3 regions of the uncultured Butyricimonas sp. genome follow, and region 2 is predicted to be linked to each of the others. Evidence: riboswitches for the same ligand, from Rfam matches in the RefSeq annotation. Region 2 holds a riboswitch; each other region holds the start of a gene.
The links. Region 2 has a riboswitch for cobalamin ahead of Q5866_RS03895 (ribonucleoside triphosphate reductase). Riboswitches for the same ligand answer to the same signal wherever they lie in the genome.
Positions count from the first base shown of each region.

Region 1: linked by a shared signal. The riboswitch ahead of Q5866_RS03475 (ABC transporter substrate-binding protein) and the one ahead of Q5866_RS03895 (ribonucleoside triphosphate reductase) in region 2 are both predicted to bind cobalamin.
Region 3: linked by a shared signal. The riboswitch ahead of Q5866_RS11350 (TonB-dependent siderophore receptor) and the one ahead of Q5866_RS03895 (ribonucleoside triphosphate reductase) in region 2 are both predicted to bind cobalamin.

Region 1 covers NZ_CAUFYA010000005.1:14,384-22,499, forward strand. Annotated here, with positions in the region: gene cbiD (cobalt-precorrin-5B (C(1))-methyltransferase CbiD) at 1-746, shown strand, start outside; gene Q5866_RS03455 (hypothetical protein) at 879-1,190, shown strand; gene Q5866_RS03460 (hypothetical protein) at 1,213-1,428, shown strand; gene Q5866_RS03465 (ABC transporter ATP-binding protein) at 1,393-2,400, opposite strand; gene Q5866_RS03470 (iron ABC transporter permease) at 2,447-3,490, opposite strand; gene Q5866_RS03475 (ABC transporter substrate-binding protein) at 3,497-4,651, opposite strand; cobalamin riboswitch at 4,672-4,867, opposite strand; gene cobI (precorrin-2 C(20)-methyltransferase) at 5,053-5,769, shown strand; gene Q5866_RS03485 (BamA/TamA family outer membrane protein) at 5,858-7,003, shown strand; gene Q5866_RS03490 (lipid A phosphoethanolamine transferase) at 7,020-8,116, shown strand, end outside.
Region 2 covers NZ_CAUFYA010000005.1:117,810-125,925, forward strand. Annotated here, with positions in the region: gene Q5866_RS03885 (DUF5074 domain-containing protein) at 24-1,493, shown strand; gene Q5866_RS03890 (hypothetical protein) at 1,515-2,270, shown strand; cobalamin riboswitch at 2,518-2,703, shown strand; gene Q5866_RS03895 (ribonucleoside triphosphate reductase) at 2,801-4,942, shown strand; gene Q5866_RS03900 (anaerobic ribonucleoside-triphosphate reductase activating protein) at 4,933-5,559, shown strand; gene Q5866_RS03905 (ABC transporter substrate-binding protein) at 5,605-6,402, shown strand; gene Q5866_RS03910 (TrkA family potassium uptake protein) at 6,403-7,071, opposite strand; gene Q5866_RS03915 (TrkH family potassium uptake protein) at 7,242-8,116, opposite strand, start outside.
Region 3 covers NZ_CAUFYA010000023.1:68,102-76,217, reverse strand. Annotated here, with positions in the region: gene Q5866_RS11355 (O-antigen ligase family protein) at 1-792, opposite strand, end outside; cobalamin riboswitch at 1,151-1,353, shown strand; gene Q5866_RS11350 (TonB-dependent siderophore receptor) at 1,461-3,803, shown strand; gene Q5866_RS11345 (aminopeptidase C) at 3,992-5,203, shown strand; gene Q5866_RS11340 (cobyrinate a,c-diamide synthase) at 5,214-6,533, shown strand; gene Q5866_RS11335 (ferritin) at 6,635-7,117, shown strand; gene cbiB (adenosylcobinamide-phosphate synthase CbiB) at 7,228-8,116, opposite strand, start outside.

The DNA of each region.
Region 1 (8,116 bases), 100 kb from region 2:
TCGGCACCGTCACGCTTCCCGGTTTGGGTATCCCCGTGGGGGAACCAGCCATCAACACCACACCCCGTGCCATGATGACCCGGGAAGCGGAACGTCTGCTCCGGGAGCATAAGGATATACCCGGCATCAACATCCGTATCTCCGTACCCGGCGGCAGGGAACTCGCCACCAAGACATTCAACCCCCGCCTCGGCATCACGGGCGGTATTTCCATCATCGGCACCTCCGGAGTAGTACGCCCTTTCTCCTCGGAAGCCTTCGTCAACAGCATCCGCAAAGAAATACAGGTAGCCAAAGCCCTTGGCTGTAACCACATCGTCATCAACTCCGGCGCCAAGAGCGAAAAGACACTCCGTTCCCGCTTCCCCGAACTACCCGACCAAGCCTTTATCCACTACGGCAACTTCATCGGCGAAACCCTCAAACTGGCAGAAACCGAGTCCATCCCCTCCGTCACCATGGGCATCATGATAGGCAAAGCCGTCAAACTCGCCGAGGGCAACCTCGACACGCATAGCAAACACGTCGTGATGAACAAAGCCTTCATCACCCGCCTCGCCGCCGAAAGCCAATGCCCCCCTTCATCCATAGCCCGCATTGCCGACATCACCCTCGCCCGCGAACTATGGGACATCTTCGCCCACACCCCCGCTTTCTTCGATACCCTCGTGCAGCATTGCTACACCCACTGCCTTCCCCTGCTCTCGCGGACACGTTTAGAGATTATTCTTATTCCGGAAGAATAAGTCCGTCAAAAGATTAAGCAATCAGCAACGAGGACAGGGCGAAAAGCGTTTTGACGCATTTGCCCTGTAACGAGAAAATCGAGTGATTAGATTATCAAAATAATTGCGTATCTTTGCCGAAAATAAATTAGAATGAAAGACACAAAAGAATCCATCATCAATCAACTTTCACCCTATCTATTCTGGGATATAGATAAGGCAACTCTTGATATGGATACTCACCGTGCCTACATTATTAAACGTGTTCTTGAATACGGTCAACTGGAAGATTGGCACGCCATTCTCGCTTATTACACGCAACCGGTCATCATCGAAGTAATCAAAAATGTCCGGGAGTTAGACCCACGGGCTCTTGCCTACATTGCCACGATAACAAATACTCCAATACACCAATTCAAATGTTACACCACACGACAATCGAACCCCACACACTGGAACTTTTAAAAACACATTTACAAAAACAGACATGAAAAACAAAACCAAAATTACTCGGGAAGACTACTTGAAAGCAACGAGGAAAGCCCGAAGGGAAGAAGAGATACGGGAGCATCTCCATCCCGTGAACATCAGCAGGGTTCACAAATCAAAGAAAGTTTACAACCGCAAAAGAAGCAAGGCGGCCCTGAATAAGGAGCTGCCTTATTTTTTACCCTTCCGGCAAGACAGCAGGCATAGCGCTTAACAACTCTTCAATCGTCTGCACCTCTATCACGGGCTTTCCCGGCACGTTAATCTTGAAACCCGAAGTTGTCAAATCACCCGTTTCCACGTACACCTCCGACTCCACGTTCCGGTTTGCCAACATTCCGTTACGCTGCAACGCCTTCCGCACCATGGCATACTTTTGCCCGTGTCCCTGTAAGCGCACACGCGAAGTATATTGATTCTCTATCCGAAACAACCCTGTTTCCATATCAAAAACAATCCCCTTACGGGCAAAAAAACTACTCAAATGTCCCTCCAACGCCAAATCTTCCGGTGTGCCTATCGTGATGCCGTGTTGCTTATCCATCAGCCATATCTTGTCAGCAATCTGCAAGGCGAGTTCCAAATCATGCGTCGAAAGAAATATAGTCTTCCCGGTTTCCCGTGTCAACCGGTGAAGCAACTGCATAATCTCCACCTTACTCGGGAAATCCAAAAATGCCGTCGGCTCATCCAAAAATATCACGGGTGTCTGTTGTGCCAACGCTTTCGCTATCATCACCTTCTGCCGCTCCCCGTCACTCAGCGTGTGTACCATACGGGAAGCCAGATTCTCAATCTTCACCAGCGCTATCGACTCCTCCACTATCCGGCTGTCCTCCTTGTCAAGCGTTCCCCAGAAACCGGTATACGGACTTCTTCCCATCCCTATCAACTCCCGGGCACTCATATTGCGCACGTCGCATTTCTCGGTCAGCACTACACCTATCGTCTTCGACAACTCCTTGTCTGAATAAGTACCGAGCTCCCGCCCCATAATAAAAATCTCCCCTCCCAACTTCGGTTGAAACGCCGACAAGGTGCGCAAAAGCGTGGACTTCCCCACTCCATTCGCCCCCAAAAGACAAGTCAACTCCCCCTCGTTTATCTCCGTGCAAATCCCTTGAGCCACCACCTTCGTGTCGCTCTTACTCTTGTACCCGATAGAAAGATTTACCAAACGAACCATAACCCAAATTTAAAATCACAAATCGTAAATCATAAATCGCAAATTATTAAATTTCCACCTCATTCCTCTTCCGCTTCCCGAACAACACCGACGCCACCACCGGCGCCCCGACCAATGCCGTCACCGAATTCACGGGCAAAGCCCCCTCGAACCCCGGCAAACGGGCTATCAAATTACAAAGCAACGCCAGCGAAGCCCCCACCAGCATCGAGGTCGGCATCAATACCCGGTGGTCTGAAGTCTGGAATATCGCGCGACACAAGTGAGGCACCGCCAACCCCAAAAAGATAATCGGACCGCAATAAGCCGTAACAATCGCCGTCAACACCCCGGAGCAAGTAATCACCCACACCCGGGCACGATTGATATTCAATCCCAGATTACGGGCGTACCCGTCCCCCAGCATCAACAGATTCAACGACTTAATCAACAAAAAAGACAGCGGGATAATCACCGCCATAATCGTCACGAACAACATCATCTGGTTCCCCGAAACCCGGGCGAAACTACCTAATCCCCAAATCACGTACGCCTTGATATCCTCCTCCACGCTGAAAAACTTCAGTACCCCGATAACGGCATTCGCGATATACCCTATCATCACCCCGATAATCAAGAGAGTAACACTCCCCCGTATCTTCCGGGAAGCGAAAACGATTAATCCCATCACGGACAACGCCCCCGCGATAGCCGCGACAGACAGCGCCACCTCCCCGATAAATCCCAGACGACTCAAGGCCACTCCCCCCAGTTTACCGGCCGACGCCGCCACGAAAGCCACCCCCAGACTCGCCCCCGAACTGATACCCAGCACGGAAGGTCCCGCCAACGGATTACGGAAAATAGACTGCATCTGCAACCCGCTGATAGAAAGTCCCGCACCCGCCACCAACGCCGTCAACGCTTGCGGCAACCGGGACTTCAAAATTATATTCTGCCAAGCCACCGGTTCATCCCCGCTACCCGTCAGCACGTTCCAAACCGAGGAAAACGGGATAGACACCGAGCCCAACAACATATTCAATAACAAAAACACCACAATAGACACCGTGATAAAAAACATCCATATCGTATTTCTCCCTCGTCCCATGCACTCTTATTTATTAAGCAAATCGTAATACACCGGTTCATGGTCGGGCAACACACCCGGGTGAAACACCCGAATCATATCGGCAAGCACCACCTCCGGTTCAGCGGGCATACTCTCGTAAAACGGCTTCTCCCGCATGTTACAATAAATGACACGTTTATCCTTAAAAGCCTTGAAATCAGCGTAACGCTCGTCTTGCGCCTTCAATGCGGCATAACAATACTCCCCGGCAAAACTATTCGCGATTCTCCAGTAGTCGGCACTCTCCGCCTGATTGTACACCGTCTCGAAATCCAACGTCACCCCACCCGAACGGGGGTCGTCTTTCAAGAAATAATCCGCCCCCGCATCATGGAAAAGCTGTGCCAGAAAACTCTTCCCCCCCACGGCATACCACACCCCGCCCCTCAACTCCCCGCTAAACACCACGGGACGGCGTTCCACGTCACCAACCATCGCTTTCAACGAATTATACCGATTCTCTATCCGGTCAAATTCCAATCCCGCCTTATCCTCCATTCCCAGCAACAACCCCACAAACTTAATCCATTCCGCCTGCCCGAGAGGAGTCATCTCCTTGTACCCGAGATGCGGCACCAGAGGAATCCCGATATCTTTCACAGCATCATACCCCCCGCGTTTAAAAGGCGAAATCAACATCAGGTCGGGATTCAGGCTCATGATAATCTCGTTATCAAAATTCCCCTCTATCCCGATACGGCGAGTCTTCCCCTCGTCCACCTGCTTCTGCATCTCCCCGTTAAAAAGAAAACGGGTACTCGTGATACCCACCACCCGGTCCGTCGCGTCCAGTTTGATAAAATTAGACAACTGCAAAGAAGTCATGCACACCACGCTCCGCACCGGAACCTCCACCACGGGCACCCCCGCCGGGGGTTGCACCTTCTTCCCCCGGGGAATCAAAGCGTACTGGTAACACGTGTGGCTACTCTCCTGCGGGTCTTTGACATTCAACACGGCATACCCGTCCCGGTACTCCAACCAAAACCCTTTAGCGTACTTAATCCGAACCCGGGGAATCGAATCGCTCCCCGCCTGAACGGTCTGTTTCTCGACCGACTTCTTACTCGTTTTCGACTTGCAGCAACAAAACACTCCGCAAGCACACAAAATACACAATAAACGTACTAATCCATTCATCTCTTTTCCTCCGAAAGTATTAATCATTCGTGTCATCTGGCAGGTTTTCTGGCTTGTCATCTTTTCTCCTTCCCGGATTCCAATCCAGTGGTTTTATAGAAAAAATCTGCCCACCTTCGAGGCAGGAAACGACTTTACAGCTGCGGGGACAGCCCCGGAATTTCACCGGATTCCCTTTTCTTCCAACACGGAAGCACCAAGACGCCTGCAAATATATAAATATTATTTTGAGCGTATCCGTTTTTTAACGACTTTTGCACCCGGAATCAGTTCAAAAGGTCCATAAAGTCCATAAGGTCCATAAAGTCGTAAAGTCCCAAACACCAGAAACATCACGACAACTTCGAGAACTGACCTTATGGACCTTATAGACTTTACGGACTTTATAGACTTAATAGACTATGAAAGTAATCAGCATCTCCCTCGGTCCGGGCGATCCGGAGTTAATAACGGTCAAGGCATTAAAAGCCTTGCAGGAAGTTGACGTAATCTATTGCCCCGGCACGAAAAGCAAAGAAGGGACTTTCAAATCGTACTCCCGGGACATCATCCTGTCCCTACCCGTCGAGGCTAATAAAATCCGAATCTTCCACGTCCCGATGTCCAAAGACCGCACGTTTGCCAACCGGGCTTACGACGAGCTCTGCCTCGAAATCGCCGCACGGGTTGCCGAGGGGAAAACAGTTGCCGTCACAGCCGAAGGCGATTCCGGCTTCTACTCTTCCGGCAACTACATGTTCGAGAAACTCGCCTCCATGCACATCCCCACCTCCGTCATTGCCGGAGTACCCGCGTTCATCGCCGCGGGAGCGGTATCGGGACTTCATATCGTGAAACAGGAAGAAAAACTCGTCGTCCTGCCGGGCAAAACAACACCGGAAGAACTTCACGAGCTCACCACCACGAACCACGTTATCGTCATCATGAAATTATCGCAATGCACCGATACCGTCCACGAATTCATCCGTCAACACCCGGATGCCGAATACCACTATTACCAAAACGTGGGTACCGCGAACGAACAACATGAAACCGACCGGAACGCCCTCGTGGAAATCGAATTCCCTTACTTTTCCCTAATGATTATACGACCTGCCAAAAGAATCTCTGTCGGCTAACCCAACAATTGGCACAAATATTGCGTACAAGGAAATCACGAGATGAATGATTGTTTAATCTATGCTAATTTAACTTTATCAATCTGAAATGATTCGACATACACTATATATCGCGTTATTATGCGTCCTGTCGCTTTCCGCCACCGGGCAAGACACGGTCACCGTTGACACCACACCCGTGAAGACCGGATTCTTCCATCGGTTCTACCGTTATTTCGCGGACGCCAACAAAGAGAAAGCCGAAAAGCGATTCGACTTCTCTATTATCGGGGGACCGCATTTTTCGAGCGACACCAAACTGGGGCTCGGACTCGTGGCATCCGGGCTGTACCGTATCGACCGGCACGACAAAACCATATCCCCCTCCAACGTCGCCATCTACGGGGACATCACCACCACGGGTTTCTACCTGCTGGGAATCCGGAACAATAGCATCTTCCCGCGTGACCGTTTCCGGCTCAACGCCAACATGTACTTTTTCTCCTTCCCCAGCGAATTCTGGGGCATCGGTTATGAAGCCGGCAGACATGAAGACCGCAACACCGAATATAAACGACTGGAACAACAAGTCAAACTAGAACTCCTGTGGCGTCTGGCACCCAACCTCTACGTGGGTCCCAACCTCATGTTCCGCAACGTGAATGCGAAAGATTTCGACGACATCAGCTTCCTCAACGGGGCACCCAAGAACGTCACCACCTTCGGGCCCGGAATCATCATCTCGTATGACTCGAGAGATTTTATCCCGAACCCTTACAAGGGAATCTACGTACAACTGGAGCAACAGTTCTTTCCCGGCTTCCTCGGTAACGATCAGGATTTCAAGCGTACCAGCTTCGACTTCCGGTACTATCACAAAGCGTGGAAAGGAGCTATCGTTGCCACGCAATTACAAGGAATATTCAACTACGGGGACACCCCGTGGAGTATGGTTGCCCTGATGGGCGGTTCGTACAGCATGAGAGGTTACTACGAGGGACGCTACCGGGACAATGACCTGATACAGGCGCAAGTAGAACTCCGTCAAAAAATATACAACCGCCACGGCATAACCGCGTGGGCAGGTGCCGGAAACGTGTTTCCGGACATGGACAAGTTTAAATGGAGCCACACCCTGCCCACTTATGGCATCGGCTACCGTTGGGAATTTAAAAACAGAATTAACGTAAGATTGGATTATGGTATCGGCAAAGGCGTCAAAGCATTCTACTTCAATATTAACGAGGCTTTCTAAAGGACTTGTCAACTTCGTGAAAAAGAGCAAAACCCTGTTCTGGCTCTTCATCGTGTTGAACCTTGTCCCCAACTTCTGCCTGATATTCACGGAACCTCTCTCCGCGATCGGGAAGATCATCCTGATTCTTGTTCCCTTGAGCATCTACATGATCGTCTTCTCGCTCTTCAAACGGGCGGGACTCATGCAACTCATACTCATCCCCGTGCTTATCCTGCACGCGTTCCAACTCGTGCTATTCTACCTCTTCGGGGAATCCGTCATTGCCGTGGACATGTTCCTGAACCTGCCCACCACGAACGCGTCCGAGGCGGGCGAACTGCTGGGCAACATCTGGCCCTCCATTATCATCGTGTGCGTCCTCTACATCCCGGTCATCGTGCTAGCTTCCATCGCGGTCCATCACAAGGTAGTCCGCCCTGCCGCTTTTCGCCGGAAAATGATCACGTGGGGACTCGTGTTACTCATCATCGGCTCCGGTCTTACCGCTTACGAGAAAAGACGGGACAACACCTACGAGGTAAAAACAGACCTCTACCCGGCAAACGTGATGTACAACTTCTACTTTGCCTGCAAGAAATGGAACCGCAGCATGGATTACCCCGTCACCTCCAAGGACTTCACGTTCCGCGCCACACGGGATACCGCCCATGAACGCCGGGAAATATACGTCCTCGTCATCGGGGAAGCCGGACGTGCCGAGAATTGGAGCTTGTGGGGCTATGAACGGGAAACCAACCCGAAGTTGAAAAACGAGGCTAACCTCGTCTTGTACAAAGACGCCATCACGCAATCGAATACCACGCACAAAAGCGTGCCTCTCATCCTGTCTGCCGCCGACGCCTGTCATTACGAGCGCCTGTACACCCAAAAAAGTGTAGTGACCGCTTTCAAGGAAGCCGGATTCAAGACCGTGTTCCTTTCCAACCAAGTACCGAACCGCTCGTTTACCGACTATTTCGGCGAGGAAGCTGATTATTACAAAAACATCCGCCCCACCGAGGACGGCGGTTTAATCACGATCAACAATTACGACGAAGCCATGTTACCTTTCATGCAGCATTATATCGACTCGCTGGCAAACGACAACCTCCTCATCGTGTTCCACACTTA
Region 2 (8,116 bases):
AATTCAAAAAAAAAAAAACAGTTATGAAGAAGTTGTATTTCTTTTTTATCGTGTGGGGATTGATGATCTCGTTGTTTAGCGCGTGTAGTGATGATGATGACTACATCCCAACCTTGCCCATCGTGGGTTTCGCGCAAGGGAATTATTCCATGGAGTTGACGGATTCCATCGTGTTCAGGGCGGAAGTTACCAATGCTTTGGAAAACACGTTTAGTTGGGCGCTGGACAACGATGAGGTTTCGACAGGTGACACATACGTGTTCAAAGCAGAAAACAGCGGCACCTACCAACTAGCCCTGACCGCAAAAAATTCAGACGGCACGACGACCAAAACCGCAACGATTACCGTGAATCCCGGTAAGTATAAAAACGGGACTTTTATACTGAATGAAGGGTTAGTTACGACTCACGGCTCGTTGATTTACATCAGCCCGGAAGGAGATATTACCCCTAATGTATATTACAAGGTGAACGGCGAGTATTTAGGAGATGTGTGCCAAGACCTATATATCAAAAACAACAAAATGTATATCGTATCCCAAAATGGAGGAAACGGGGGTGGTTTTCTAACCATTTGCAATGCTGAAACATTAAAAAAAGAACGTTCTTTTCATGATCCTTTTATCTTAGGAATAGACACGAGTTATTATGAAGACGAGGGAAAGATGGTGCAAGTAATCGATACCACTTTCTCGTATTGGCCAACACACATTGCCGTATTAGGAGATGACGATATCTATATACGTGATAATAGGAACGGCATCTTCCTAATGCACCCGTCAACAGTGGCAAATGATCACAGAGCGACTCTAATCAAAGGCACCCAAGGCGCCCGGAAAAATACCATGGCTGTGGCAGAAGGAAAATTATTTGCCTCACGAAGAAACACGGTCATAGTTATCGAACGAGGCAAAAACGAGGTTGCACATACAATTGCATTCGGGAAGAAACAGATTTCCGGGCTAATCAAAGCCACAGACGGAAACCTTTGGGCCTCGGATGAAGGCGGTATTATCTATAAAATCGACCCGAAATCATATGAAATATTAGCACAAAATCAATTGGAAGGTGAAGCAGCCTCACTTTTGCGTATCAGAGCATCGCAACCTGCCGCACCGAACATCACTGCCAAGGGAGATACGATATATATCAGCAACACGACCACAACAATTTATCGTCACATTTTCAGTACAAATGAAACAAAATACATGATTGATGCCAAAAATTGGATTCCCGCTTCTTCTGATTTCTGGGAAGGGAACTACGCGAGTAAGCCATTGGTATATAATACTTGTGCTGTTCATCCTATCACGGGAGAGGTCTTTTTAAACACGGTAAAAGGAATTGGCTCACAACGCCACACGAACCATATCACGATTTTTGATTTCAGCCGCATTAATCCCGAGAGCGAAAATTATGCCAGAATAAGTCGTGATTACGCAAATTACACGGATTATCCTGCTAATGTATTCTTTACCTATAACTTCAAGTAAATCATTAAAACAATCACAACAATGAGAAATTTATTATCAAAATCTTTCATAGCCTTATTATTTATCGGCTTTTTAGCTTCTTGTAACGAGGATACATCCATCTTAGCGGAAATGGAAGATTTAAAAACAAACACAACGCCTTTAGTTGTAAATGAAAATCTTCAATCCGTCAATTCTATTAATGATATCCAAAACTGGACAGGAACGGGAAATAACCGTTCCGCACTTACGATCCAATGGGTAACAGCCTCAGATATTGAGAATCCCACTGATGATGAAATTCATTTCTTGGCATGGGGATACCGTTGGACTTCCGGTGCAACGGGAATAGATATGGTTAAAGCTATCGCAAAAAAAGATACTCGCTTATACGTTATTCTCGGAAATAATTTCGGGGGAGTCACAATCAAGGGATTCGGGTATGACGGAAATAATGATGGAAAAATTAAAATCAGTAATTCTTCTCTCACTTTAACAGAAAAGGACTTCGTGAACGGCATCTATCAAGAAAAGAATGGGGATAATTTAGACGGTATGAAAACCTCTTCTCCCGAAGACCTCTGGATGGGCGGCTGGTACGAAGCCTACGCAAGCTATTGGTTAGGCTGGACTGACGCAACAACAGTACCGGATGGATTTGATTATTCACAATATCTAGTTGATCAACGTTCATTAGCAAATAATTCTTGGGATGCTTGGACGTTCTCCACGATTAATTCGGCAGAATACAATGTTGATCCCAGACCGGAATTATTGAAAGCCGCACCCAATAATTAAGAAAAACAATAGCAGGATAATACACTTATAAAAAAGACCGAAAAGTAAAATTTTCGGTCTTTTTTTTACACAAATCAATTCAAACCTAAAGAAAAAAAACTACATCAAGCAATCAAGTTCCATATTTTTGAACCCACAATTTTCAAAAATAAAACACATTATACTTATTATAAACACAATAGGAAATATCAATCCCAATAAAATTATTTTATTTGAAAACCACTATTGAAATACAATTATTTTATCATACATTTGCCATGCATTCGGTTCACTCCGGTGACGAACAGGGAAGCAGGTGAAAATCCCGCACTATACCCGTAGCTGTAAGCTCTATTCAACGCTTGAATCAATGATCCACTGTCACGCTGTCGACGGGAAGGAGATTCAAAAGCGAGAGTAAGTCAGAAGACCTGCCGATTGCAAATAAATTGGAGCTTTCGGGTGAAAAGCGAAAAAGACAATTCTCTGCCATACACGATCTTTTCTCGTGTTTTCCCCGAAGTATTTTTTTAATTATTAAAATTTTAATCATGGAAACATCAACCACGTTCTCAAGAATCGTGAAACGCAACGGGGAAATTTGCGATTTCAAACCGGAAAAGATTGAACAAGCTATTTTTAAGGCAACGAGAGCCATCGGACAGCCCGATCGTAAAACGGCACGTGCCCTGTGTGACAAAGTCGTGCAAATTCTTGCCGCAAGCACACCGGAAAAGGAACTCCCGCACGTGGAACAGGTACAGGACACCGTGGAGCTGGTGCTGTTCCAGCACGGCGACCTGCAACTGATGAAAACGTACTTGCTTTACCGCAAGCAACACGAGCAAATCCGAAACTCGAAGACCTTACTGACAAATATAGAAGTAATGGATAATTACCTGTCATTGAGCGACTGGAGGGTAAAAGAAAGTGCTAATTCCTCATACTCGCTGCAAGGATTGAATCAGCATATATCCACACAAATCACCTCCAATTACTGGCTAAGCCAACTCTACCCGGAACGGGTATCGGAAGCGCACAAAAGCGGGGCGTTGCATATCCACGACTTGGGATTCCTAAGCGTCTATTGCGTGGGATGGGACTTGAAGGATTTACTTACCGTCGGATTCCGGGGAGTGGAGGGGAAAGCGCAAAGCAGCCCGGCAAAGCACCTTCGCACGGCTCTCGGACAAATCGTGAATTTCTTCTATACCATGCAAGGCGAGGCCGCAGGGGCTCAGGCTTTTTCCAACTTTGACACGTTCCTCGCCCCCTACATACGCTTTGACAAGTTGAACTACAAGCAGGTGAAACAATGTTTGCAGGAATTCCTGTTCAACTTGAACGTACCCACCCGTGTAGGATTCCAGACACCGTTTACCAATATCACGATGGATCTCGTCGTACCCGATTTCTTGAAAAACGAACATATCGTGCACGGGGGTGAAATCAAAGAAGAGGTGTACGGGGATTTCCAAGCCGAAATGACGATGCTTAACAAAGCGTTCGCCGAAGTGATGAGCGAAGGGGATGCTTCCGGCAGCCTGTTCTCGTTCCCCATCCCGACGTACAATATTACCCCGGACTTTGACTGGAATAACCCGGAGTACGAGGGCATCTGGGAAATGACAGCAAAATACGGTATTCCTTATTTCTCCAATTTCGTGAATTCGGACATGAAGCCGGATGACGTGCGCAGTATGTGTTGTCGCCTTCGTCTGGATAAACGGGAACTCATGAAACGGGGCGGCGGTTTGTTTGCCGCAAATCCGTTGACCGGGTCGGTGGGAGTCGTCACAATCAACCTGCCCCGCTTGGGATATGAAGCCGCATCGGAAGAGAATTTCTTCCAACGCCTGCAACACTTGATGGAAATCAGCAAGGAAAGTCTGGAAATCAAGCGCAAAATTATTGAACGCTACACGGAAAAAGGGCTGTATCCTTATTCCAAATATTACCTGCGTTACGTGAAAGAGCGTTACGGGTGTTTCTGGAAAAACCATTTCTCGACGATCGGTATCAACGGCATGAACGAGTGTTGCATGAACTTCCTCGGGGTTCCTATTTCACACCCGGACGGGATGGAATTCGCGCAAAAAGTGATGCACTTTATGCGGGATATACTGGCACAATTCCAAGATGAAACCGGTAATATCTATAACCTTGAAGCCACTCCGGCGGAAAGTACCTCTTACCGATTCGCTTTGCTCGACACGGCCGAATATCCCGATATTATCGTTGCCAACCAAGAACAATTCAAACAGGGTGCCGATCCTTATTACACGAACTCCACGCATCTGCCCGTGAACTTCACGGACGACCTGTACGAGGCACTCGACCAACAGGACAAATTACAAACGCTGTACACGGGTGGAACTGTTTTCCACGTGTTTACCGGAGAACACCGCACGTCCGCACAAGCGGCTAAAAACATGATTCGTAAGGTAACGGCAAATTTCCGCCTGCCTTATATCACGCTCTCGCCCTCGTTCAGCATATGCCCCTCGCACGGGTACATCGCGGGAGAACATTTCAAATGTCCGCGTTGCGGGGCTTCCTCGGAAGTGTACAGCCGGATAGTAGGGTACATGCGTCCCGTGAGCCAATGGAACAACGGGAAACGAGCCGAGTTCGACGACCGGAAACTGTTTGACAAGAGCGTCCGGGAAAAAGAAAGCGTACTATGCGAATAGGAGGATTTGTCAAACAAAGCCTAATCGACTGGGAAGGCAAAGTATCCGCGGTGATATTCACGAAAGGTTGCAATTTTCGCTGCGGTTACTGCCACAATCCATCTCTTGTACTGCCGGAATTACTCCGGCAGACACAAGACTTAAAGGAAGAGGAGATATTCGGTTTTCTCGATAAACGATTAGGGTGGCTTGATGGGGTGGTGATATCCGGGGGTGAACCGACATTGCACGAAGACCTGCTCCCGTTTATCCAAAAAATAAAAGCTCTCGGGTTACCCGTGAAACTCGACACGAACGGGTCGAATCCGGAGATTTTACAACAACTGATTGCAGGACGATGGATAGATGCCGTGGCAATGGATATCAAATCCTCCCTCTCGCTCCCCTGCTACCGAAAGGTAAATTACACGATGACAGCCTCGTTGCTGGAAAAGATACAAGAGTCCATCCGGATTATCAAAACCTCCGGACTGGAATACCAGTTCCGGACGACGGTTATCCCGCAAGTGCAAAGCCCCGAGGACATCCAAAACTTACAGGAAAAATTCTCAGGTACACACTATGTCATGCAGGAGTTCCGGGACGGGGATATTCTGGATAAATATATACACGAATAAACGAAATAATATTACTTTTACACACCCATTTTATATATCAAGATTATGCAGAAGTTCATTTTATTATCCATATTATTTATCACGGCAATCACCGGATACTCACAAAAACGTATCGTATCGCTTGCCGCCTCCATCACGCAAAACCTGTATTTACTCGGTGCAAATGAAAGCATCGTGGGCTGCACCCGTTTTTGCATCACGGAACCGGCAGATTCTATTCCCGTAGTGGCTGACGCAGTGAACGTGAACATGGAGAAAATCGTGGCTCTCCGTCCCGATATCGTTCTCACCGGAGGACTTACTCCGCCTAAAGTTCTGGAAGGACTCGAACGCATGGGTATAAAGACGCTACGACTGGAACAACCCAAAAACTTCGAGGAGATTTGCGAGCAATTCATTATTCTGGGAGAATTATCAAATAAAAAGACAAAAGCGGAAAGCACCGTGCAGGAGTGCAAAACACGATTGGAAGAAGCCAAGAAAAACATTCCTTACGACAGACATCCCAAGGTATTCATGGAGATCGGATGCGACCCGTTGTATACCGCCCTGCCCGGATCGTTCATGCACGACTATATCCAACAAACCGGTGGGATAAATATCGCCAAAGACCTCGACAATGCCATGATATCCAAAGAATTTGTTCTTCTCCAAAACCCGGATATCATTTTCATCGTCGGCATGGGCATCGTGGGCGAAAACGAGATTTCCAAATGGAAAGAGATCAATAGCCTCAATGCCGTGAAAAATGACAAGCTATTCCCGCTTGACGACTACATTTGCAGCCCCACGCCCATCACTTTCGTGGAGACGGTAGAAGAGTTGATCAAACTACTGTATTGATCAGGCAATTTGTATCCCGAGTTTACGGAAATTCTTCGGCTGACCGAAAAGCACGAACACGTCTTTTGTCGTGAACACAAGGTCGGCAGGAGGATTGTCCATGACCAGCGTTTTACCGGCCTTAGCATCGTAACGCTTTAACGCTACCAGCTTTAACCCGAACTCTTCCTCGAAATTGGCATCCTCTAACTTTCGTCCCACGAAAGTGGAATGTACTTCCCACTCGATAATTAAATGGTCGTCGTCCAACACATAAGAATCAATTGTCGTCCCCAACTCCACTTTCGTGGCAAAGAAATCGGCATATTCCCACTCGGGGTTTACGATTTCCGTGATTCCCATAGACGTTAAAATCACCTTGTGCACGGGAGAGATGGAACGGGCTACGATACGCTTCACCCCAAACTGCTTCAACAGCGCTATCACGAATAACGAGGTTCCAAAATCCTTACCGAATACCACGAACACTACATCCACGTCCAGCAACGGCAAGGTCTGCAACGCTTGGGCATTCTTCACGTCCAACGCTACCGTGTTCGTGATCGATTCCTTGTACAAATTGATCTTACTAATATCCGAATCGACGCCCAATACTTCATTCCCCCGCTTTGTCAACCGCTGTGACAGAGCAAGCCCGAAATTTCCCAGTCCAAATACAATACACTTCATAATAATTGAAAATTGAGAATTGAAAATTGAAAATAAAAAACATATTTTCCATTTCCGAGATTCAATTCGTTATTATATATCATTACCTTTTCCATTTATATTATCTGTCCAAATTATTATTCACGTCCTACTCTAATCATTTTCAATTTTCAACTTTCAATTTTCAATTATTAAAGTATTACCGTGTCGTCCGGATAAGTGTACAGTTTCACTTCCTGCCTGCGGATAAAGCAAGTCAGAAGGGTGAGCAAACCGACACGACCGACGAACATCGTGAGGCTGACGATCAGTTTGCCCGCAACACTCAGATGCGGAGTCAGATCCATGGTCAATCCTACCGTACCCAAGGCGGAAACGATCTCGAACACGGCTTGAGTTATCGTGGCTGTCGGTTCCAAGATGATAATAGCGAATGTACCCAGAATAATCCAAAGGACGGAAAGCACGATCACGGAATGTGCCCGATTCACGTTCTCCCGGGTCAGTTGACGATGCGCTACCACTACCCGATCGTTTCCCGTGAGATTCGCCCAAATATTCTTCAACGCGATCACGAATGTAGTTACTTTTATACCACCGCCCGTGGACATAGGAGCCGCACCAATCCACATCAACACGATAGTCAGAAAGATTGTCGTCGGGTGCAAAATGGATATATTCACGTTATTGAAACCCGCCGTACGGGGCGTCACCGCTCCCATGAACGAGGTCGCGAATTTACCCGTCAGAGACATTCCCTCCAAGGCATTGTGATTCTCGAATATCCAGAACAATCCCGTTCCCACGACCAGCAACACCAAGGTTGTCGGCAACACAATACGGGTTGTCGTACTCACGATACGGGGTTCATGAACCACCTTGTAATTCAGTCCCAACATACATTTTATCTGATTCCGGATTCCATAGTGCAGAAGACGCCCGTAATTAAACAAAATCGGGAACCCGATACCCCCGAAGATAATCAGAAACGCCAGAATAATCTGCAACCCGTACAGGTGGCGAATCAAGGGATCGTAGAGATTTCCCGGTAAAGTGGAGAACCCCG
Region 3 (8,116 bases), on a different contig from region 2:
GTCCCCGAGCATGAAGAGGGAAACTCCGTACACGAGCAATCTCCCTTTTGCGGAATCCGGTCGAATCAGGTAGACGCCCCAGAGTGCGAGTGCTGCGAGTAGCAAGAGTGCCACGGTCGTGAGCACCGCTTTTTTGTTCCACTTCTTGCCCGTGGGCTTTTTCGCGGGTTTCAGGAATGTCCATGCCAGCCCGCACGCCAAAGCCACCCACGCTGCCCTCGAGTGCGCCAGAATCATCCCGGCGGACACGAATGCCATTCCGGCGAGCACGAGCATTTTATATCCCTTTCTTGTTTGTGTCCCGAGCAGGCGTATCCCGCCGAAAATCGCCATGGCTAAATAGATTCCCCATAGAGCGGGAGTGTTGAAACTGCCCGTTTGCCCGAAATACGCATGATAAGAAGGGATGTTGCCCGAGAATTGCAGTATCCCCCACGCGGATTGAACGATGCCGCCGACGAATAAGGCGGGAAAGATCGTGTCGGCGGCAGACGAGTTTCTTGCCCACGTGTATGCGATAACCGCGGCGAGCCAGTCGAAAAGGATAAAAGTATCATCGAGAACGGGAGAGGTGAAGTAACGGATAAGTGTCCAGCAAAGCAACAACCCGACGAGCGTGTCGTTTTTCCTCCACGAGTAGCTTTCCCGGGAGAGGAGGTATGGGATTAGTGCGAGGGAAAAGAGCACGAGCGAAAAAAAAGCAGCCGAAAGCCCCGTGAAGCAGTGGTCGAGTCGGTAGAGTACTGGAAGCAAAACTATTGCGATGCCTATTGTGATTTTATGTATATTCATGTTGTTGATGTTCTGCCTGTATCGCCGCATAGAAGATGGTGTATTATTTATATTTATAAAAAATTGGATGTAACAAAAATAAATAAAATTATGAAAGTTACAATACCCGCCCCGAGTCTTGTATTCGAGGATGACCTGCGGTAAAACCACCCTAATAATACCCTATTCCTGCCTTATCCCGCTTTCAACTCTAGTGGCCCGCTTTTCCAACGCCGTTCCCCGGCGATGTTGGAAAAGGGATGAACGGGAGGGGAAGCGGAGCGGAGAGATGATAAGGGTAGTATAAGGGTATTATTGGGATGGGATTTCTTCGGGCAATAAAAAGTCCGGTTGAGATGAATAGTATTGAAAAATATATTACTTTTGCCCCCGTTTTGGTGCGGAACCTTCGCTCATGAAGGCGACGCTTAATAGGGAATCCGGTGTGAATCCGGGACTGTACCCGCAGCTGTAAGTTCCTTTACAAGGGATTTTGTACTTCAAATGTCACTGGTGTAATAACTGGGAAGGCAACAAAATCCGGAACAAGTCAGAAGACCTGCCGAACGATGATAACCATAGCTTTCGGGAGAAAAAGCGAGAGGAAAAATATGGATTTTACCTTGAAACTCATGTTACCCTAAAGACTATGTTAATAATGCTTTATTCATTATTAATATATAGTTTGTATGAAAAAAGTTGTTGTATTGGCAGTATTGCTGTTCGCGTGTGTCGGCTCGCTTTTCGCCGAGGATAAAGACAAGCGCAAAAAGAAAAGTATCACGGATACGATTTTTCGTATCGATGAAGTAAGTGTGCTTGAAAAAAGAAAACGTATCGATTTGTTGGGGTTGGATGTACCGTTGCGCTTTGTCCCGATAACGGTAAGTAAACTTTCCGGGCAGATGTTGGAGCGTAAAGGTATCGTGAATCTGGAAGATGCCGTGAAGTTTTTGCCCGGGATTATTCACAAGACAAATCAACTGGGGGCGTTCCAACGATTCTCTATCCGGGGACAAGGGAGCGCGCTTATCATGATTGATGGGATGCGGGATGAGCGAACGGTTAGCCAGAATGTTCCTTACGGGGACTTGTCATCCGTGGAATCCATCGAATTGATAAAGGGACCCGCTTCGGTGTTGGCGGGACATTCTGCCATGGGAGGGGTTTTGAACATCGTGCGCAAGAAGGTAACACCGGATTTTTCAGCTAATGCCCGGATTAGTTATGGTAGTTGGGAAGAAAAACGGGCTACATTGGGTTTCGGGGGAAAGTTGGCGGGACCGCTTGATTACCGGGCGAATATCCATTATTCCACGGGCGACGGTTACCGGCGCACGAACGCGAATAGATTCTCCCTTTATGGGGTTTTAGGCGCGAATGTCGGCAAAGTAGGGAGATTGGAAGTGAGTGGCAGTTACGCGGATGATAAGTACACGACTGAAATAGGGGCCGCACCGACCGTGCGTTATGATGTGTACGAAGTCGGTAAGGATGCCGAGCCTTTTATGAAGAGCGGAGAACGGCATCCTTATGCCGATTATCACGAGATATATAATGATTACGCGAATAATCGGATGAAGCGTAAAGTATGGGACGTGACGGCACGGTACACTCACGTGATATCCGAGAACATGACATTGCGAGAGAGGTTTACTTATTTCCATAGCGATTTGGATTATTGCTGCGTGGAAGGATTGGGGTACCGGACTTCGGAGGAATCTATTTATAAATGGTATTATACCTCGAAAGGTAAAACGACCTATATAAATCTGGATTCTGTGGTGCGAAATAAACCGTTGAACTTTAACCCGGATCATAAACAATTGAGTAATGTGCTGGAATTGACAGGTAACGTGGAGACCGGATTCGTGAAACACCATTATACATTGGGGTGGTCGTATTTCGCGTTTGATTTTGTACAGTATAACGGGTACGGGAGTGATGATTTGTGGGGACCCGGATTGGGTGCTGTGTTGGCATTGAAGAATCCGCAGTTGGTACAAGGCTGGTGGGATTCCAAAATTTCAGCTGCAAGTCTGAAAACCGATAGAACGCATGCCGTGTATTTGCATGATGTGATGGAATTTAGCGACCAATGGAAGGCGATGTTGTCCGGACGCGTGGATTTTTATAACTATAAAACGGCAACAGCAAAGGTTTTGGACGGGAAACAGGACTACAAGAAGGAGAACCGTTCGGAATGGAATAAAGTGAAGACTTCCGCTTTCACGTATCGGGCGGGAGTGGTGTATTTCCCGGTGCCGGAATTGTCATTTTATGCTTCCGCTTCTTCTTTCTTCAATCCGGTGGTGAAGTTCTATAATCCGGATATTATGTATTTGGATAGAAAGGGGAACGAGTTCAATCCCGACACGGATGGCGGAGAAGTGTTTAAGCCGGAGAAAGGAATTTCGGCAGAAGTCGGGGGGCATTACACGTTGAATGAATGGGTGGATGTCAACGCTTCGATTTTCTACACGAGTCGCTATAATATCGTGAAGAGTTTGGGAGATACTACTGTAGTGGTCGACGGCAGTACCGTGACGAAGAATATTCAAGGGCAAGTAGGTCGAGGTATGTCAAAGGGATTTGATTTTGAGATTGTGGTTCGTCCTCTTCCGACGCTTCGGTTTACGACGGGATTGAGTTGGGCGGAATATCGTTTGCGACAGATAGCGGAGAGTGGACGATTCTCGAAATACAAGGAAGAAAATAAGAATGTGCGTGAAACAGGTGTGCCTCGTACAACTTTTTACGCGTATGCCGATTACACGATTCCCACGGGGGTGTTGAAGAACTTGTCGTTCCAATTAAGCGGAAATTTCAAGGATAAGGTGTTCTCCGATATCAAGGAACGAATTTACACTCCGGCGTTGTGGCTGATGGATGCGGGAATATATTACACGATTAAAGGGCATGTGAATCTGGCTTTGAATATTAATAATTTGTTTGACAAGGAGTATTTCGAGAAAACAACTGTACTGGGAAAACCCCGGAATTATCAGGCATCCGTGTCATATACTTTTTAGTTTCGCCGAAGGCGAAAGTTACAGGTTGGCAGGTTACAAGTTGGCAGGTTACAAGTTAGTATTTGATTTGTAACCTGCTAATTTGTTGTTTATGAAATCTGTGGAAATATTTTGCGGGGTAGACGTCAGAATGCAGACTTATTGGCTACTTTTGTCAAAAAATAGAATAGTCATTATAATATAAGAATATGAAAAAGTTTGTATTGTTTTTATTTGTTTTGGTCTTTGCTGCCTGTGCAGGTGTTTGTGCGCAAGATACGGTGAAGCAGGATACCGTGAAACCTGAAGGGTATAAGTTTACGGACATTAAGAGATTGCCCGCTACTTCCGTGAAAGATCAGTTCCGTGCCGGGACTTGTTGGTCGTGGTCTACGGCTTCTTTTCTGGAGTCGGAGATGATGCGACAGGGAAAAGATTCGGTTAATCTTTCGGCTATTTATTTCGTGAAACATGCTTACAGTGACAAGGCGGAGAAGTACGTGCGTTTGCATGGCGTGTTGAATTTTGCCGTGGGTGGTGCTTCGTCGGATGTAATTAACATGGCGAAGAAGTACGGGATTGTGCCTCTTGAGGTGTTCAAGGGTTTGAATTACGGGGAGCCGAATCATGTGTTCGGGGAGATTGACGCCGTGTTGAAAGCGTACGTGGAAGCGGTGGTCGAGAATAGAAATAAACGTTTGAGTACGGCTTGGAAGAAAGGGTTTGATGCAATTTTGGACGTTTATCTTGGTGAAGAGCCCGAGAAGTTCGAGTACAAGGGAAAAGAGTACACACCCCGGACTTTTGCCGACGAGGTGGTGGGGTTGAACATGGACGATTACGTGAATCTGACCTCGTTCACGCACCATCCTTTTTACACGGAGTTTGCCTTGGAGGTGGAAGACAATTGGTCGTGGGATAAGGCTTACAATATCCCGCTCAACGAGTTGATGCGGGTGATGGAGAGTGCGATTGATAACGGGTACACTTTCGTTTGGGGTGCTGACGTGAGTGAGAAAGGATTTGCAACGAAGGATGCCGGGGTGGCGGTGGTGCCCTCGACCGACACGAGAGAGATGACCGGGGCTGAAATTGCCAAATGGGAGAAATTGCCTAAAGAACAACAGACGTTGGATGCTTTCAAGCTGGCTCCGGCTCCCGAGAAAAAGATTACCCAAGAGATGCGGCAGGAAGAGTTCGACCGTTACTTGACGACCGACGACCATGGTATGCACGTTATCGGCAAGGCGATGGACCAGAACGGTACACCTTATTTTATCGTGAAGAACTCGTGGAACAAGTACAATCGATTCGGCGGGTATTTCTATGCCTCTTATCCTTATATGGCGTTGAAGACGATGGATATTCTGGTGCACAAGAATGCGATACCAAAGGATATCAGAAAGAAATTAGGGATTTAAACATGAACAAATGCGTAAACCACAGGTATTGATAGGTGCGGCGACTTCGGGAAGCGGGAAGACTACTTTCACGTTGGGTTTGTTGCGATTGTTGAGGAACAAGGGAATGAAAGTACAACCCTTTAAATGCGGACCGGATTATATTGACACGAAACATCACGCGATGGCTGCCGGGGAGGAGGCTGTCAATCTGGATACTTTTATGGCTTCGGCGGAACACGTGCGGCAAATCTATTCCCGTTACGGGACGGGGGCTGATGCCTGCGTGACGGAGGGAGTCATGGGATTGTTTGACGGGTATGACAAGATGAGGGGAAGTAGTGCCGAGATTGCCGGGTTGCTGGGGATTCCCGTGGTGCTGGTGGTGAACGCCAAGTCGACGGCTTATTCCGTGGCGCCCGTGTTACACGGGTTCAAGCATTTTTACCCGGGGATTCGTGTTGTCGGGGCTATCTTTAATTTCGTGGCGTCGGAGTCGCATTACGCTTACTTGCGGGGGGCTTGCGAGGATGTCGGGATTGAAGCGCTGGGGTATATCCCCAAGGATGAAGGGATTGTGATTCCTTCCCGTCATTTGGGGTTGTCGATTGACGGGAGTTGCTGTTTTGACGAGTTTGCCAATCGGGTGGCGGAGGTGATGGCTAAAACCGTGAACGTGGAGCGGTTGCTGGAGATTTGTACGACGGATTTCCCGGCATGTGGCGTGAACGGGGACGCGGAACGGGGAGAGATGAAGATTGCGGTTGCGCGGGATGAGGCTTTTAATTTCATGTACCGGGAGAATATCGGGGCTTTGGAGCGTGAGGGGGAGGTCGTGTTTTTTAGCCCGTTGCATGATACCGTGTTGCCGGAAGCCGATTTGATTTATTTGCCGGGCGGGTATCCCGAGTTGTTTCTTGCCGAATTAAGCGGAAATGAAGAGATGAAACAGGCTCTTCGTGCTTATTGCGAGGCGGGAGGGCGTGTGCTGGCGGAGTGTGGGGGAATGATGTATTTGTGTGAATCTATTGCCGGAACGGATGGTGTCGCTTATCCCATGGTCGGGGTTTTGAGTCGGGAAGCGACCATGGAACCCATGAAGTTGAAGCTGGGGTACCGGGAAGTGGTCTTGAACGGTAAGGCGATTCGGGGGCATGAGTTTCATTATTCCCGCGTGAAACCGGGGACGGAAGAGGTGGCTTGCGTGGGAGAAGTGTACAATGCTAAAGGGGGAAGGGTGGATACACCTGTTTACCGTTACAAAAATGTAATAGCGAGTTACGTCCATTTTTACTGGGGGGAGTGCGGGATGGAACGATTGTTGAATATGGCGTTACGGGATTCGGAATGACAATTTGTCCTGCGGCGGGTATTTTTGACAGGGGGCGTCGCGTGGCATATGTTTTGTTCGGGTTTATTCGGAGAATAGAATAAACTTTAAATAAAAGAGATATGATGAAAGAGAATTTAGTGAAAGCGTTTAACGCTCAGGTGAATGCCGAGATGTGGTCTTCTAACTTGTATTTGTCAATGTCCGTGTATTTCGCCCAGAGTGGGTATCCCGGGATGGCATCATGGATGAAAGCACAGTCTAAAGAGGAATTGGAGCACGCTTACGAGATGATTGATTTCGTGATTAAACGCGGTGGAAATATCGAGATTGGGCAAATCAATGTGGTGCCCGCGGCATGGGGGACGCCGTTGGAGGTGTTCGAGCATGTTTATGAACACGAGTGCCATGTTTCTAAATTGATTGATGATTTGTTGGATGTCGCTATCAAGGAAGGTGATAAAGCCGCCCAGAATTTTATCAATGGATTCGTGAACGAACAAGTGGAGGAGGAAGATACCGCGCAAACAATCGTGGAGCGTCTTCGGAAATTGGACGGGCACAATCTTGTGTATATGGACGATAAGTTGGGGGGACGGAAATAAATTAATGGAGGTGTGTCGGAACACACCTCCGGTTCATAAAGTTTATAAAGTTCGTAAAGTTGAGCCTTCGGCTCTTAAAGTCTGCGATGGTGTGTTGCGACACACCATCTTTATATGATGGAATAAATAGTGCAAATCAGTAAGACGGTAACGAGGCACACGGTTTGATTGACGCGGGCGGCTCGTTTGTAATCCCTGCCGGATAGTTCCCGGTCGTTGCTCCCGATATAGGGTTTTTCGACGAGGATACCGTGGTAGATGTTGGGTCCGCCGAAGCGGCAATTCAAGATGCCTGCCATCGCCGATTCGGGGTAGCCGGAATTGGGACTGGCGTGTTGCCGGGCGTATTTTCGAATGAAGCTGAAAATACCTTTTCGATAGCCGGATAAGGCCATTAGGAAAGCTGTCAATCGGGCGGGGATGTAATTCAAAATGTCGTCGAGATGCGCAGAACAGCAGCCGAAGTCCTTGTATCGGGCATCTTTGTACCCGAGCATGGAATCGAGGGTGTTTACCATCTTGTACATCATCATGGCGGGAAAGCCGCCCAAGGCGTAGAAGAATAGCGGTGCGACGACCCCGTCGCTGAGGTTCTCCGCCATCGTTTCCAGTACGGCAGTGTATATCTTTTTCGGGGGCAATTGACTGGTGTCGCGTCCCACTATCCATGAAAGGCGTTTTCTTCCGGCTTCCAATCCTCGCGTTTCTAGCGTGCGAATCACTTCCCCACCTTCTTGAATAAGGCTATGGTTTGCCAGACCGTAGAAGACGAGAACGGAGGCAACGATGTAGTAGACGGCGGGATGAATGAGCCAAGAACCCCATGCGAGCACTCCCCCCGTGCAGAGGGTGGCGAGAGGCAACCCGATAGCGATGAAGCAACCTTTGGCTTTACGGTAGTTCCCTTTGTTTAAATGTCGTTCGCACCAAGCGATGATATTCCCGAAAGCCACGATGGGATGGGGTAACTTTCTCGGGTCGCCGAAAAGTAAGTCGAGC